DNA from 3 places in the Pseudomonas sp. Pf153 genome. Region 2 is predicted to be linked to each of the others. Evidence: predicted binding sites of a transcription regulator. Region 2 holds the regulator's gene; each other region holds the start of a gene.
The links. Region 2 encodes FliA, which starts transcription of late flagellar genes. Its sites were predicted from a motif close to CTAAAGTTTNNNNNNNNNNNGCCGNTAA; they were not measured.

Region 1 (4,714 bases), on a different contig from region 2:
GTTATTGAGCATGGTCCCGGACAGGTCGGTGGCGACAATTTGCACGCCACCCTTGAGCTGGCCGATGTTGGTTCGCTCGAACTCGTCAATGGACATCGAAATGGAATAAGGCTCCTGCCCCGACGAACAGGCCGCCGACCAGATCCGCAGGCGTTGGCCGGGGCTCGCCTTGATGGCTGCTGGCAAGACCTTGTTCTTCAACACCTCGAAAGGATAGGTATCGCGAAACCACAGGGTTTCGTTGGTGGTCATGGCGTCCACCACCATTTCGCGCAACCCGCTGCGCGGCTGGGTCTGGATACGCTGCACCAGCTCACCCAACGACTTGAGGCCCTGTTGCTCCATCAATTTGTTGAGACGGCTAGACACCAAGTATTGCTTGTTTTCACCAAGCAGGATGCCACAGGCTTTTTCCAGGAAGACCCGGAACTGTTCGAAATCCAAATTACCCGTAGACAAGATACCGCCTCTTTCATCGTGTTGATTTGCCGGGCGCACAATGCGCCCGACCTTTATTCTGCTGCCTTGATCCTGTCGACGACCCGGGAAGCCAGGTCATCGGGCCGGAACTTGGCCAGAAAATCGTCAGCGCCGACTTTCTTGACCATCGCCTGGTTGAAAACCCCGGATAAAGAGGTATGCAGAATGATATGCAGCTTCTGCATGCGCGGATCGCCGCGGATTTCCGACGTCAGCGTATACCCATCCATCTCGGGCATCTCGATGTCGGAAATCATCATCAGGAACTCTTCTTCCGGCTTCTTGCCCTCATCGACCAGGTTGCGCAGGTAATCCAGCGCCTGCCGCCCATCGTTCAACGCCACCACCTCGACACCGACCGTTTGCAGACACCGGGTCACCTGCTTGCGTGCCACCGAAGAGTCATCGACGGTCAACACACGCATCGAAACCGCCTTGTGCTGGGTTTCGGCATCCACCACGCCCACGGAAATGGTTTCCGGAGTCGGGGCCACCTCGGCGAGAATTTTCTCCACGTCGATGATTTCCACCAACTGATTGTCGACCCGCGTCACCGCCGTCAGGTAGTGATCGCGGCCGGTGCCCTTGGGTGGCGGATGGATCTCTTCCCAGTTCATGTTGACGATGCGTTCCACCGAGCGCACCAGGAAGCCCTGGGTCTTGGTGTTGTACTCGGTGATGATCACAAACGGATTGCTCTGATCCAGCAGCCCACCGGAACCGGTGGCCATCGCCAGATCGAGAATCGGGATGGTCGCTCCGCGTATATTCGCCACTCCGCACACGACGGGACTGGATTTGGGCATCAATGTCAGCTTGGGGCATTGCAGCACCTCACGGACCTTGAACACGTTAATCCCATACAACTGTTGGCCATCGAGACGGAACAACAACAGCTCCAGGCGATTCTGACCGACCAGCTGCGTGCGCTGGTTTACCGAATCCATCACTCCCGCCATGCCCTGACTCCTACCTAACGCTAATGTGTCCGACGCGCATTCATCACTAAACGGCACGGGGCTTGCTATTCAACCGGCATGAACGCACAAACGACATTTTCTCGACGCCTGACCACTCATTGCCGCCACTGGCTAGGTGCGCTGCTGGCTGTCTGCCTGTTCGCCTCGGGCGGTCGTGCCCTCGCCGATGCTTCGGTTACCTTGCCTGATCTCCTTATCGGCGTCACTCAGGGCTTTCTTGAATTCACCGTAGAAGACTATCTGGCTTCCAGTCAAACCGAAGGCCGCTACGAAATCGAAGTCAATCAGCTCGACCCGCGCTTGCGCATGCCGCTGTGCGACAAGGATTTGACTGCCTCACTGGAAAGCCCGGCCAGGCCCCTGGGTCGCGTCACGGTCAAGCTTCGCTGCGACAGCGCGGCCCCGTGGACGGTGTTCGTGCCGGCTCAGGTGCGCCTGTATCGCGAAATCGTCACCACTACCCGCCCGCTCAAGCGCGCCGGCATCGTCGAACCCCAGGACGTCATGCTGCGCGAGCGAGACGTCAGCCAGATCACCCAGGGTTTCCTGACTTCCGTTGACCAGGCCATCGGGCAGAAACTTGTCCGACCAATGGTAGCCGATCAAGTGGTAACCCTCGTGCACCTGGAACAGGCCGAAGTGGTCCGCAAGGGTGACCAGGTCGTGATCACTGCCCGTAGCGGCACCCTGGCCGTGAGAATGCCGGGCGAGGCCCTGTCCAACGGTGGTATGCGTGAACAGATCCGGGTGAAAAACCTCAATTCCCAACGCGTGATTAAAGCGCAAGTGATGGCCCCGGGCCAGGTGGAAGTGGCTATGTAGCGATCCGGTAGAAGCGGGTAGAAAGCTGGCGCTAGCCCCCGCCGTTCCCTAGACTGTGCCTTATGCCAAGGCAAGCGCAGACGTGCGCACGTTCATTGAATAAATGAGCCTAAAGTTTTTTTGGGAATGGCCGAGAACATGGCAAGCGTCCAAATACCCAGAGGTTTTCTACCATGGTCATCGACTTCAATCGTTTAAACAGCTCTTCACCCCTGACAGGCACCACGCGCACCAGCGCCAGCAAGGAAACCGAGAAATCCTCGCCGGTCGAGCAGGCCGCCACGGTCAAGAATGGAGAGACGGTACACCTCAGCGATGAGGCTCAACAGTTGCAGAAGGTCACTGACAAGCTGCGCGATCAACCTGTCGTCGACAACGCCCGCGTGGCCGCGTTGAAAGCAGCAATCGCCGATGGCAGCTATAAAGTCGACAGCAACCGTGTAGCCAGCAAACTGCTCAACTTCGAAGCCCAGCGCTAGGCCGCCGCCTGCGCCAGGCTTTTGGACGCTTAAGACCCAAGGCCAGCCATGCACGACACTACTTTATTGCAACTGATCATCGACGACTTCGTTCCAGTACAGCAATTACTGGAACTCCTGCAGACCGAATCACTGGCGCTGCACGGTCGCGACATGCCTTTGCTGGAAAATATTCTGGCGCAGAAACAGGCGTTGATCATCTTGCTCGATCAGCATGGCCGCAAGCGCAGCGAGATTCTTGCCAGCCTCAACCTGCCCGCCAATCAAGGCGGCCTGGAACAACTGGCCAGCCAGTCGCCGATCGGCGACCAACTATTGTCCCAAAGCGCGGCACTCAATGACCTGCTTGCCCAATGCCAGGCCGCCAACGCCCGGAACGGCCAGTCGATTCAGGTCCAGCAGGCGGCGACCGCCAACCAGCTTCGCATTCTCAATGGCGGCGAAATCCCGACGCTTTACGATGCTCGCGGCTCGACCGCAAAAATGGTCAAGCATCGCCCGCTCAGCCAGGCATGAAATGAACGATGCCTGTGCTCTATCAACGTGCGATACATGCTGGCAAAATGCTGGCTACTTGTAGTCGTATTTAGCCTGGAGATTGACCCTCGTGTTCAATGCCTCAAACGCGGATGATGCTCCGCAGCCCCCCAAGGTCCTCACCACACCTCTGGAAATCTCCGGCAACCTGAGGATGCTCCAAGAGAGCCATGATCCGCTGATCATCACCTTCCACGAACGCAGCCAGCGCTTCCAGAGCTATCTGGTCGATGTCGATCGCGAGAAGAATGCCCTCGCCCTGGACGAGATGATCCCGCGCGACGGGGAGCGTTTTCTGCTGGCAGGCGAGCCGTTTCGGGTCGAGGGCTTCCATGACGGCGTGCGCATTGCCTGGGAAAGCAATGGCCCGTTGATCATTGATGACTCCAGTGACGGCCGCTGCTATCGCGGCGCGCTGCCCGAGGAAGTGGTCTACCACCAGCGTCGCAATGCCTTCCGCGCCGCCTTGAAACTGGCGCAACTGGTGGACGTTGAATTGGGTGGCGAAAAGCTCAAGTCACCGGTAGTTGGCAAGCTGTTGGATATTTCCGCGACCGGCTGCAAGCTGCGTTTCGATGGCGACATCACCGCACGCCTGCAATTGGGCCAAGTCTATGAGCGCTTCATTGCGGCCCTGCCCTTCGGCAACATGACCGCGCCGGTCGAACTGCGTTACCTGCATTTCGAAGAAAGGATCAACACCACCTTCGCCGGCGTGCGCTTCCACAACATCAGTGGCCTGGTGCAACGGCAGGTCGAGCGCTTCGTCTATCAGTTACAGCGCGAAGCCCGCCGTTTCGATAAAGACGACCTCTGATCAGCCGGGCATAAAAAACGGGCAGCCTCCACAGGGGACTGCCCGTTTTTTTTGCCGTTTAGATCCGAGTGCTACCGCGTTTGGGCCGGCCTCATTACGAGCAGGGCTCGCACCCACCGGGCCCACCACCAATCCCTGAGGGAGCGAGCCTGCTCGCGATGAGAACACCACGGTCTACTTGAGCGGCTCCTCGACCGGCGTTTCAGCGACCTGCTCCTCCACAGGAGTCTGCATCTGCTCCTGCACCACCTGTTCGTCCACCCGCGGATCAAGGCACGCGACCAGGGGCGAGCTCGACATGCTGTCCGGCATCGCCACGTGGTGCAGCGGTGCATCGTCGACCTGATGCAGGTTGGTCACGGCTTTCGGCCGGATGCGCCACACCAGGATCAATGCAAAGAACGCGAAGAAGGCATACAGCATGTGGCTGCCAAACGACTTCATCAGCACACCGGCCACCAGTGGCCCGATACTGGCGCCGATGCCATAGGTCACCAACAACATTGCCGTCAATGACACCCGGCGATCGCCTTCGACGTGGTCATTGGAAAACGCCACCGCCAGTGGGTACAGGCAGAACTGAACCAACGAGCAGAGGA
Region 2 (4,714 bases):
AGTTGTTCAAATTCGTTATCGGTAATATCGCCCGACGCTTCGGCAACCGGCTCTTCGACAGCGGGTTCTTCAACCACGGCTTCGACCGGAGCGGCTTCGTCAGCCGATTGCGGCTCGGCCAGGCGCGACAGCGCGGCGAGCAACTCAGGCGTGGCGGGGGTAATGGGCGAGCGCTCGCGCACCTGGCTGAACATGCTGTTGACCGCATCCAGCGCTTCAAGCACCACGTCCATCAACTCCGAGTCAACGCGACGCTCCCCCTTGCGCAGGATGTCGAACACGTTCTCGGCAATGTGACAGCACTCCACCAGCTCGTTGAGCTGGAGGAAGCCGGCGCCTCCTTTTACAGTGTGGAAACCGCGAAAAATTGCATTGAGCAGATCCGCATCATCGGGACGGCTTTCCAGCTCGACCAATTGTTCGGACAGTTGCTCTAGAATCTCGCCGGCCTCAACCAGGAAATCCTGAAGGATCTCTTCATCGGCGCCGAAGCTCATCAAGGGGTGCTCCTAAAACAGGGCTAAAACTCAGAATCCAAGGCTGGACAGCAAATCGTCCACATCGTCCTGACCGGACACAACGTCTTCTCTTTTATCGGCATGAATCTGCGGACCTTCACCCTGAGAGAGATGTTTTTGTGGATCTTTTTCAGCGAGCATCGCCGCACGGTCATGTTCGATGCCCGCAAAGCGGTCCACCTGACTGGCCATGAGCACGAGTTTGAGCAGATTGCTTTCGACTTCGGTGACCAGTTGGGTCACGCGCTTGATCACCTGACCGGTCAGGTCCTGATAGTCCTGGGCCAGCAAGATGTCATTGAGGTTGTTCGCCACGGCGCGGTTTTCGGTGCTGCTGCGCGTCAGAAAACCGTCGACGCGACGGGCCAGCTCGCGAAACTCTTCCGCTCCGACTTCACGCCGCATGAACCGGCCCCAATCGGTGCTCAAGGCCTGGGCTTCGTCGCTCAGGCCGTTGACCAGGGGCGTTGCGCTTTCCACCAGGTCCATGGTGCGGTTGGCCGCGGCCTCGGTCAGCTTGACCACATAGGACAGACGCTCGGTCGCATCAGTGATCTGCGAGACTTCCTCGGCCTGCGGCGTGTTCGGGTCGATCTGGAAATTGACGATCGCGCTGTGCAGTTCACGGGTGAGCTTGCCGACTTCCTGATACAGACCACGATCTCGGGTCTGATTGAGCTCGTGGATCATCTGGACTGCATCGCCGAAGCGGCCTTTTTCAAGGTTCTCGACCAGTTCGTGGGCATGTTTTTTCAGGGTCGATTCGAAATCGCCCATTGAAGATTCGTTATGCTCCATAGCTCCCCCGTGGCGCCATTAACCGATGCGTTCGAAGATTTTTTCGATCTTCTCTTTCAACGCCTGGGCCGTGAAGGGTTTGACCACATAGCCGTTCACACCGGCCTGGGCCGCTTCGATGATCTGCTCGCGCTTGGCTTCGGCGGTGACCATCAGCACGGGAAGGTGCTTGAGTTTTTCATCGGCGCGCACGTGACGCAGCAAGTCGATACCGGTCATGCCGGGCATGTTCCAGTCTGTTACCAGAAAGTCGATACTCCCGCTGTTGAGGACCGGGATGGCAGTGGTGCCATCGTCCGCCTCGACCGTGTTGGTGAACCCAAGGTCACGCAACAGGTTTTTTATGATCCGCCGCATCGTTGAAAAATCGTCAACGATGAGGATTTTCATGTTCTTGTCCAATTCGACCTCCAAGCAGTCTTAAACGTGTCCAGCACCTGAACGCGCCATTTCAATCAATCCGGCACAACACTCGACAACGGTCCGGAACACACCGTACGGCGACTGACGCGGCTTGCCTCGCCAACCTCGCCCAATGCGTTCCTGCCGCCTGTCAGCGCGCTCGCCACTCCCCCAAACGCCCCCGTAAACGGGCCGCGCACTGGCTGTGTAACTGGCTGACCCGCGATTCGCTGACTCCCAGGACTTCACCGATTTCCTTGAGGTTCAGCTCCTCGTCGTAGTACAGCGCCAAGACCAGTCGCTCGCGCTCCGGCAAATTGGCAATCGCATCCGCCAACGCACTCTGGAAGCGTTCATCTTCCAGGTCACGCGACGGTTCCATGTAGGTACTTGGGCCATCCTCATGCAGCCCTTCGTGTTCGCCGTCCTGCAACAGGTCGTCGAAACTGAACAGGCGGCTGCCCAGGGTATCGTTCAAAATCCCGTAATAATCGTCGAGACTCAACTGGAGTTCGGCCGCAACCTCGTGATCTTTAGCGTCACGCCCGGTTTTAGATTCAATGGCGCGAATCGCGTCACTGACCATGCGGGTATTGCGGTGGACCGAACGCGGTGCCCAATCGCCCTTGCGGACCTCATCGAGCATCGCCCCACGGATACGGATACCCGCGTAGGTCTCGAAACTGGCGCCCTTGCTAGCGTCGTATTTGTTCGCCACTTCGAGCAGGCCGATCATGCCGGCCTGGATCAGATCCTCGACCTGGACACTGGCTGGCAGACGCGCCAGCAAGTGATAGGCAATACGCTTGACCAGGGGCGCGTAACGCTCCACCAGCTCGTATTGGGCGTCCCGTGCCGATTTCTTGTAGAGATGGTTGTAACCGCTGGCTGTCATAACACGGGCCCTGCTGTTTGTTGCACAAGACGCTCGACGAAAAATTCCAGATGCCCGCGTGGGTTTGCCGGTAGCGGCCAGGTATCGACCTTCTGGGCGATTGCCTTGAACGCCAGCGCGCATTTGGAACGTGGAAAGGCTTCATAGACGGCACGTTGCTTCTGGACGGCCTTGCGTACGCTTTCGTCGTAAGGCACGGCGCCCACGTATTGCAGCGCAACATCCAGGAAGCGATCCGTGACCTTGGTCAACTTGGCGAACAGGTTGCGTCCCTCCTGGGGGCTCTGGGCCATGTTGGCCAGGACGCGGAAGCGGTTCATGCCGTAGTCGCGGTTCAGCAGCTTGATCAGGGCATAGGCGTCGGTGATGGACGTCGGCTCGTCGCAGACCACCAGCAACACCTCCTGGGCTGCGCGCACAAAGCTGACGACCGAGTCACCGATGCCGGCCGCGGTATCGATCACCAGCACATCGAGGTTGTCACCGATGTCGCTGAACGCCTGGATCAGGCCCGCGTGCTGCGCCGGAGTCAGATGAACCATGCTCTGGGTGCCAGAGGCGGCCGGCACGATGCGAATCCCGCCAGGGCCTTGCAGCAGCACGTCACGCAGCTCGCAACGACCTTCGATGACGTCCGCCAGGGTGCGCTTGGGTGTGAGCCCCAGCAGCACGTCGACGTTCGCCAGGCCCAGGTCGGCGTCCAGCAGCATGACCCGTCGGCCAAGCTCTGCCAGAGCCAGGGACAAGTTCACTGACACGTTAGTCTTGCCGACGCCACCTTTGCCGCCGGTCACCGCGATCACCTGTACGGGATGCATGCTGCCCATGTTCGTTCTTTACCTTGTCTTACTTAGACGGAGGCCACATTACTGGCTGCGCGTTCACATTGAACATTGCATGGCAGACCATCGATGTAGGTACAAAAAAAATATTCATGATTACCTCAGCCAACCTGCTTGGTCGGGCTGTGGTAGATATCAGCGAACATGTCAGCCATGGCTTCTTCGCTGGGTTCGTCCTGCATTTGCACACTCACTGCACGGCTGACCAGTTGATGGCGACGCGGCAGATGCAAATCATCCGGGATCCGCGGCCCATCGGTCAGGTACGCCACCGGCAGATCGTGACCGATCGCCAGGCTCAATACCTCGCCCAGGCTTGCCGTTTCGTCCAGCTTGGTCAGGATGCAACCGGCCAGACCACAGCGCTTGTAGCTGTGATAAGCGGCCGTTAGAACCTGTTTCTGGCTGGTGGTTGCCAACACGAGATAATTTTTTGACCGTATACCGCGACCGGCCAGGCTTTCAAGCTGCATACGCAGGGCCGGATCGCTGGCTTGCAGGCCGGCGGTATCGATCAGCACGACGCGCTTGCGCAGCAGGGGTTCCAGCGCCTGGGCCAGGGATTGGCCCGGGTCCACGTGGGTCACCGACACATTGAGAATCCGACCCAGGGTCTTGAGCTGTTCCTGGGCGCCGATGCGGAAACTGTCCATGCTGACCAGGGCAATGCTCTGGGCACCGTACTTGAGTACATAACGGGCGGCGAGCTTGGCCAGGGTGGTGGTCTTGCCCATGCCGGCCGGGCCGACCATCGCAATCACCCCGCCCTCTTCCAGCGGCTCGACTTCCGGCGTGGCGATCATCCGTGCCAGGTGCGCCAGCAGCATGCGCCAGGCCTGGCGAGGCTCCTCGATGTCATTGATCAGCGCCAGCAGGTCGCGAGCCAACGGGCCGGACAGGCCGATGCGTTGCAGGCGACGCCACAGGTTGGCCTGGGCCGGACGGCTACCTTGCAACTGATTCCAGGCCAGGGAGCCGAGCTGGACTTCCATCAACTCGCGCAGGCTGTTGAGTTCGAAGCGCATCGAGTCCAGGGCCCGCGGATCGAGACCGGGGGCTGGCGCGGCCGGTGCCGGAGCCGGACGACGCGGCTCGGCCGGGGTCGGCTCGATCAGTGGCTCGGCAGCGGTCAAGGGCAGGCCGGCGGTCAACGGCTGGCCGGCGAACAATTGACGATTGGTACCCGCCGCGGCCTCGCCTTCGCTGCTGCGCAGGCTCAGTTCAGCCTGGGCGCTGGCGATGCGCGACTGGGTCTTGCG
Region 3 (4,714 bases), on a different contig from region 2:
TTTGCATGGGGGGCTCCTCGGCGTAGCTGCGCAGTTTAGCCTAGGCAGGCCATTGGGCGTGCTAAACTCGCCGCCGTTTTATCCAATAGCTGCATTCTTCGATACGGAACACCCATGGCCAAACGCCAACTCAATCGCCGCCAGAACTGGCGCATCGAAAAGATCCAGGGCGAGCGCGCAGCCCGCGCCGCCAAACGTGAATCCAGCGCGGTGCAGGCGCTGGAAGGCGGCGATCTGGGCCCGGAACAGACCGGGCTGGTGATCGCCCACTTCGGTGTACAAGTCGAGGTCGAGGCCCAGGAAGGCGAACTGGCCGGACAAGTGTTCCGCTGCCACCTGCGAGCCAACCTGCCGGCCCTGGTGACGGGCGATCAGGTGGTCTGGCGGGCCGGCAACCAGGGTATCGGTGTGATCGTCGCCCAATTGCCGCGCCATACCGAACTGTGCCGTCCCGACAGCCGCGGCCAGCTCAAGCCGGTGGCAGCCAACGTCGACATGATTGTGATCGTGTTCGCCCCAATGCCCGAACCCCATGCCAACCTGATCGACCGTTACCTGGTAGCGGCCGAACACGCTGGCATCCGCCCGCTGTTGCTGCTCAATAAATTCGACCTGATCGATGAGCACAACGCCCCGGCATTGAACGCCTTGCTGGCGGTCTATCGCCAATTGGGCTACCCGGTACTGGAGGTCTCGGCCCACCACGGCAACGGCATGGAACAATTGCAACGGCAACTGGACGGGCGCATCAGCGTGTTCGTCGGCCAGTCGGGTGTCGGCAAGTCTTCATTGGTCAACAGCCTGCTGCCAGATGTTGAAACCCGTGTCGGGCCGTTGTCCGAACTGTCCGGCCAGGGCACCCACACCACCACCACCGCGCGCCTGTTCCACTTCCCAGGCGGTGGTGAGCTGATCGACTCGCCGGGCATTCGCGAATTCGGCCTGGGTCATGTCAGCCGGGCTGACGTAGAAGCCGGGTTCATAGAGTTCAACGACCTGATCGGCACTTGCCGATTCCGCGACTGCAAACACGACCGCGAGCCGGGTTGCGCCCTGCTCAAGGCATTGGAAGAAGGTCGGGTGCAGCAGCAGCGGATGAACAGCTATCGCTCGATCATTGCCAGTTTGCCTGAAAGCAGTTACTGACCCGGCAGGATGCTTTTCTGTGGCGAGCACCCATAAAAAAACCGCGAATAATCGCGGTTTTTTTATTTGGGTTCACTGCGCGGGCGCTGCGGCCGGCTTCGGCGCGGCATCCTCGAACAGGTTCAGACGCTCGCGCAGTTCATGGGCCGGCACCGGCTGCTGATCTGCCGGCAAGGCGTTCGGATCAACCGCCGCACCCGGCGTCGCGGCCGGTGGCGCCTCGCCTGGTGCGCCCTGCCCCTGGGCAGGATCTGACGACGGTTCATCGGTCTGAGAACCTTCGATGGCCTGCTGGGCCTTCTTGGTGAGCACCACGATGTCGATACGCCGGTTCACCGGGTTGAAGGGGTCCTTGCGGTCGAACAACGCCGACGAGGCATAACCGACCACCCGCGCCACCTGCTCGTCCGGATAACTGCCAGCCACCAGCGCACGACGGGCCGCGTTGGCGCGGTTGGCAGATAACTCCCAGTTACCGAAGTCGCCCTTGCCGATATAAGGCGTGGCATCGGTATGGCCGCTGATGCTGATCTTGTTCGGCACCGCCTTGATGGTGTCGGCCATGGCCAGCAGGATGTCCTCGAAATAAGGCTTCAGGCGCGCGCTGCCGGAGTCGAACATCGGCCGGTTCTCGGCGTCCATGATCTGGATGCGCAAGCCGTTCGGCGTGATCTCGAACAGGATCTGGTCCTTGAACTTCTGTAGCTGGGGGTTCTCCTCGACCTTGTTCTGCAATTCCTGGAGAAGCAGCTCCAAACGCTCGCGCTCGACCTGCTCGGCCATGCCTTCGGCCTCATTGGCATCGACCGTTGCCTTGTCGGGCTGAGGCTGGGATTTGACTTCGGGGTTGAGGGTGTTTTCCGGCGCCAGGACCGGAGAACCGCCCAGGTCAATGATGTACGGCGTGCCGCTTTCGGAAAAACCGACCGGGTCCTTGAAGTAGCCGGCGATGGCGATCTTCTGTTCCGGAGTCGCGGTGGACAGCAGCCACAGCACCAGGAAGAACGCCATCATCGCCGTCGCGAAGTCGGCGAACGCGATTTTCCAGGCGCCGCCGTGATGCCCCCCGGCGATGCGCTTGACGCGTTTTACGATGATCGGCTGGTTATTTTCCATAACTTAACGACCGCGAACCGCTTGTTCCAGCTCGGCGAAGCTTGGACGGTGCGCCGGATACAGGACCTTGCGACCGAACTCCACCGCCAACGATGGCGGCATGCCCGAGGCCGAGGCCACCAGGGACGCCTTGATGGCTTCATAGACGTTGAGCTCTTCCTTGGCATCGTGGGCCAGGGAATGAGCCAACGGGCCGAAGAACCCGTAGGCAGCCAGGATACCGAAGAAGGTACCGACCAGCGCCGCACCCACGTGCAGGCCGATGGACTTCTGGTCGCCATCGCCCAGGGAGGCCATGGTCACCACGATGCCCAATACCGCAGCGACGATACCGAAGCCGGGCATACCGTCGGCGATACCGTTGACGGCGTGGGACGGGTGCTCCAGGTCTTCCTTGAGACTGTACAGTTCCATGTCGAACAGGCCTTCCAGCTCATGGGGAGCCATGTTGCCGGACGACATGATGCGCAGGTAGTCACAGATGAACGCCGTCATCCGGGCGTCCTTGAGCACGGAGGGATACTTGGCGAAGATCGGGCTGGCGGCGGCGTCTTCGATGTCGCCTTCGATCGCCATCATGCCTTCGCGGCGGCTCTTGTTGAGGATCTCGTAGATCAGGCCCAGCACTTCCAGATAGAAAGTGTGACTGAAGCGCGAACCGAACATGCTCAGGGATTTCTTGAGCACGTGCATGGTCATGTAGCCGGGGTTGGCCTGCAAAAATGCGCCAAGGGCCGCACCACCGATGATCAGCACCTCGAAGGGCTGGATCAGGGCGGCAATCTTGCCATGGGAGAGCACGTATCCGCCGAGCACGCTCGCGAACACGACAATGATGCCGATAATTTTAGCCATAGATAGAAAGTACTTATTTAAGTCGGGTTCAAGGTCATATTCGGAAGCTGGAAAATCTCTTCTTCTCCTTATCGGCAAAACTGCGCCAGACTATAGCCAGTTCTGGCGAAAAGCCAATTTTGCCCTGTTGCAGCATGGGATGATCACGTCCAGCCATGGCTAACGAAACGAAAGTTCCAACTCCGCGACCGACCACGCTCGAAGGCTGGGTAAAGCTGCTCGCGGGCGTCCATCTGCCGGTGCCGCAGGCCAGTCACGACCTGGTCTGCAAGGCCGTCGCCGACAGCAACCGCTCGTTGCGCGATATCGCCGAGCTGATGCAGGACAGCCCCGCCCTCGCCCTGAGCGTCATCCGCGAAGCCAACCATCACACCCATGGCAACCTCGCCGAGCCCGCGGAAAATCTGGAAGTGGCCATCAACCGTCTCGGCCTCAAGCGCACCGAGGAGCTGCTGGTACGCCTGCCCTCGCTGCCTGAGAGAGAAATTCCCGTCGCGCTGCGCCAACTGCAATTGATAAGCCAACACGCCACCCAACAAGCCAATGGTTTTTTCGCCAGTCGCCTGGCGCGGCTGTGGCAGGACATTCACTGGGGCAGCCTGTTGTTCCTCTCGCCACTCTGGCCCATGGCGCTGACGCATCCGCGCCTGCTGGGGGAATGGGAGCAGCGGGTTCTCCATCAGGGCCAGCAGGCCCGCGAGGTAGAGCGCGAGCTGTTCGGCGTCGGCCTGTTGAACATCTGCCTGGCGATGGTAGAAGCCTGGCGCCTGCCAATCTGGGTAGCACAGGGTTATCGGTTGCTGCTCAACGAACGTCACGAGCTGGTGAAAGTCTTGCGCATCGCCCGGGACAGCGAACATCCACTGCGTCAGCAAAATCGCCTGGACGATGACCCGACCCTGCGGCGCTGGCTCAATCAACCGGCCAACACCGTGCTGCTGGCTAATGGCCTGGCGCTTTCGGCGCACCATGCCTGGGACGACGCCCACAGCGCACGCTGGCAATACCTCACAGGCTTGTACCTGCAAATTCCTGTTGAGGAGATCCAGCAGCAACTGCACCAACAAGCAGCCATCAGCGCCCGTCAGCACAGCATGCCAGACCTCTGGCACCCGGCGGCGGCCCTGATCTGGCCCCCTGGCAGCCGCCGCATCCCCTCCGGACGATCGTCGACTTCCCCCTCCAGCACCGTCGACCTGGCCCGGTGGCGTCAACAATGCACCGCCTTGCTGGTGGAACCGAGCCCCTTCAGCAACGCCATGCACCTGACCACCGCCGCCCGCGACGCCCTGGCGGCGTGCGGCATGCGCCGGGTGATGATCCTGATGGCCGACCGCAGCCAGACCAATGTGCGGGTACACCAGACCGCCGGCCTGCCCAGCGAGGCAACGTCCATGAGTTTTCCCATCGGCCAGAGCAAGGTCTTGCAGCGGCTGCTGGCACAACAGGCACAGGTTCGCCTGAACCCTGAAAACAACGCCCAGTTTTCGGCACTGTTGCCGCCGGTCCTGCGCGGCCTGTTCAAGGGCGAGCACCTGCTGTTGCGCTCACTGACCTGCAATGGCCGGGTCATCATGCTGGTGGTCGTGGACCAGGG

Region 1: flgM (flagellar biosynthesis anti-sigma factor FlgM) is a predicted target of FliA. The motif match lies at 2,392-2,419, and genes of this name have one in related genera.
Region 3: motA (flagellar motor stator protein MotA) is a predicted target of FliA. The motif match lies at 3,186-3,213, and genes of this name have one in related genera.

The regions. Positions count from the first base shown of each region.
Region 1 is NZ_LHVL01000006.1:398,182-402,895, reverse strand. Features, by position in the region: gene cheR (protein-glutamate O-methyltransferase CheR) at 1-459, opposite strand, end outside; gene AD666_RS02675 (chemotaxis protein CheV) at 513-1,439, opposite strand; gene flgA (flagellar basal body P-ring formation chaperone FlgA) at 1,518-2,282, shown strand; gene flgM (flagellar biosynthesis anti-sigma factor FlgM) at 2,456-2,761, shown strand; gene AD666_RS02660 (flagella synthesis protein FlgN) at 2,810-3,277, shown strand; gene AD666_RS02655 (flagellar brake protein) at 3,369-4,115, shown strand; gene AD666_RS02650 (MFS transporter) at 4,290-4,714, opposite strand, start outside.
Region 2 is NZ_LHVL01000025.1:697,427-702,140, reverse strand. Features, by position in the region: gene AD666_RS18335 (chemotaxis protein CheA) at 1-497, opposite strand, end outside; gene AD666_RS18330 (protein phosphatase CheZ) at 528-1,316, opposite strand; gene AD666_RS18325 (chemotaxis response regulator CheY) at 1,335-1,706, opposite strand; gene fliA (RNA polymerase sigma factor FliA) at 1,870-2,613, opposite strand; gene fleN (flagellar synthesis regulator FleN) at 2,610-3,440, opposite strand; gene flhF (flagellar biosynthesis protein FlhF) at 3,557-4,714, opposite strand, start outside.
Region 3 is NZ_LHVL01000026.1:162,440-167,153, forward strand. Features, by position in the region: gene orn (oligoribonuclease) at 1-7, opposite strand, end outside; gene rsgA (small ribosomal subunit biogenesis GTPase RsgA) at 115-1,146, shown strand; gene motB (flagellar motor protein MotB) at 1,219-2,262, opposite strand; gene motA (flagellar motor stator protein MotA) at 2,266-3,117, opposite strand; gene AD666_RS20010 (HDOD domain-containing protein) at 3,273-4,714, shown strand, end outside.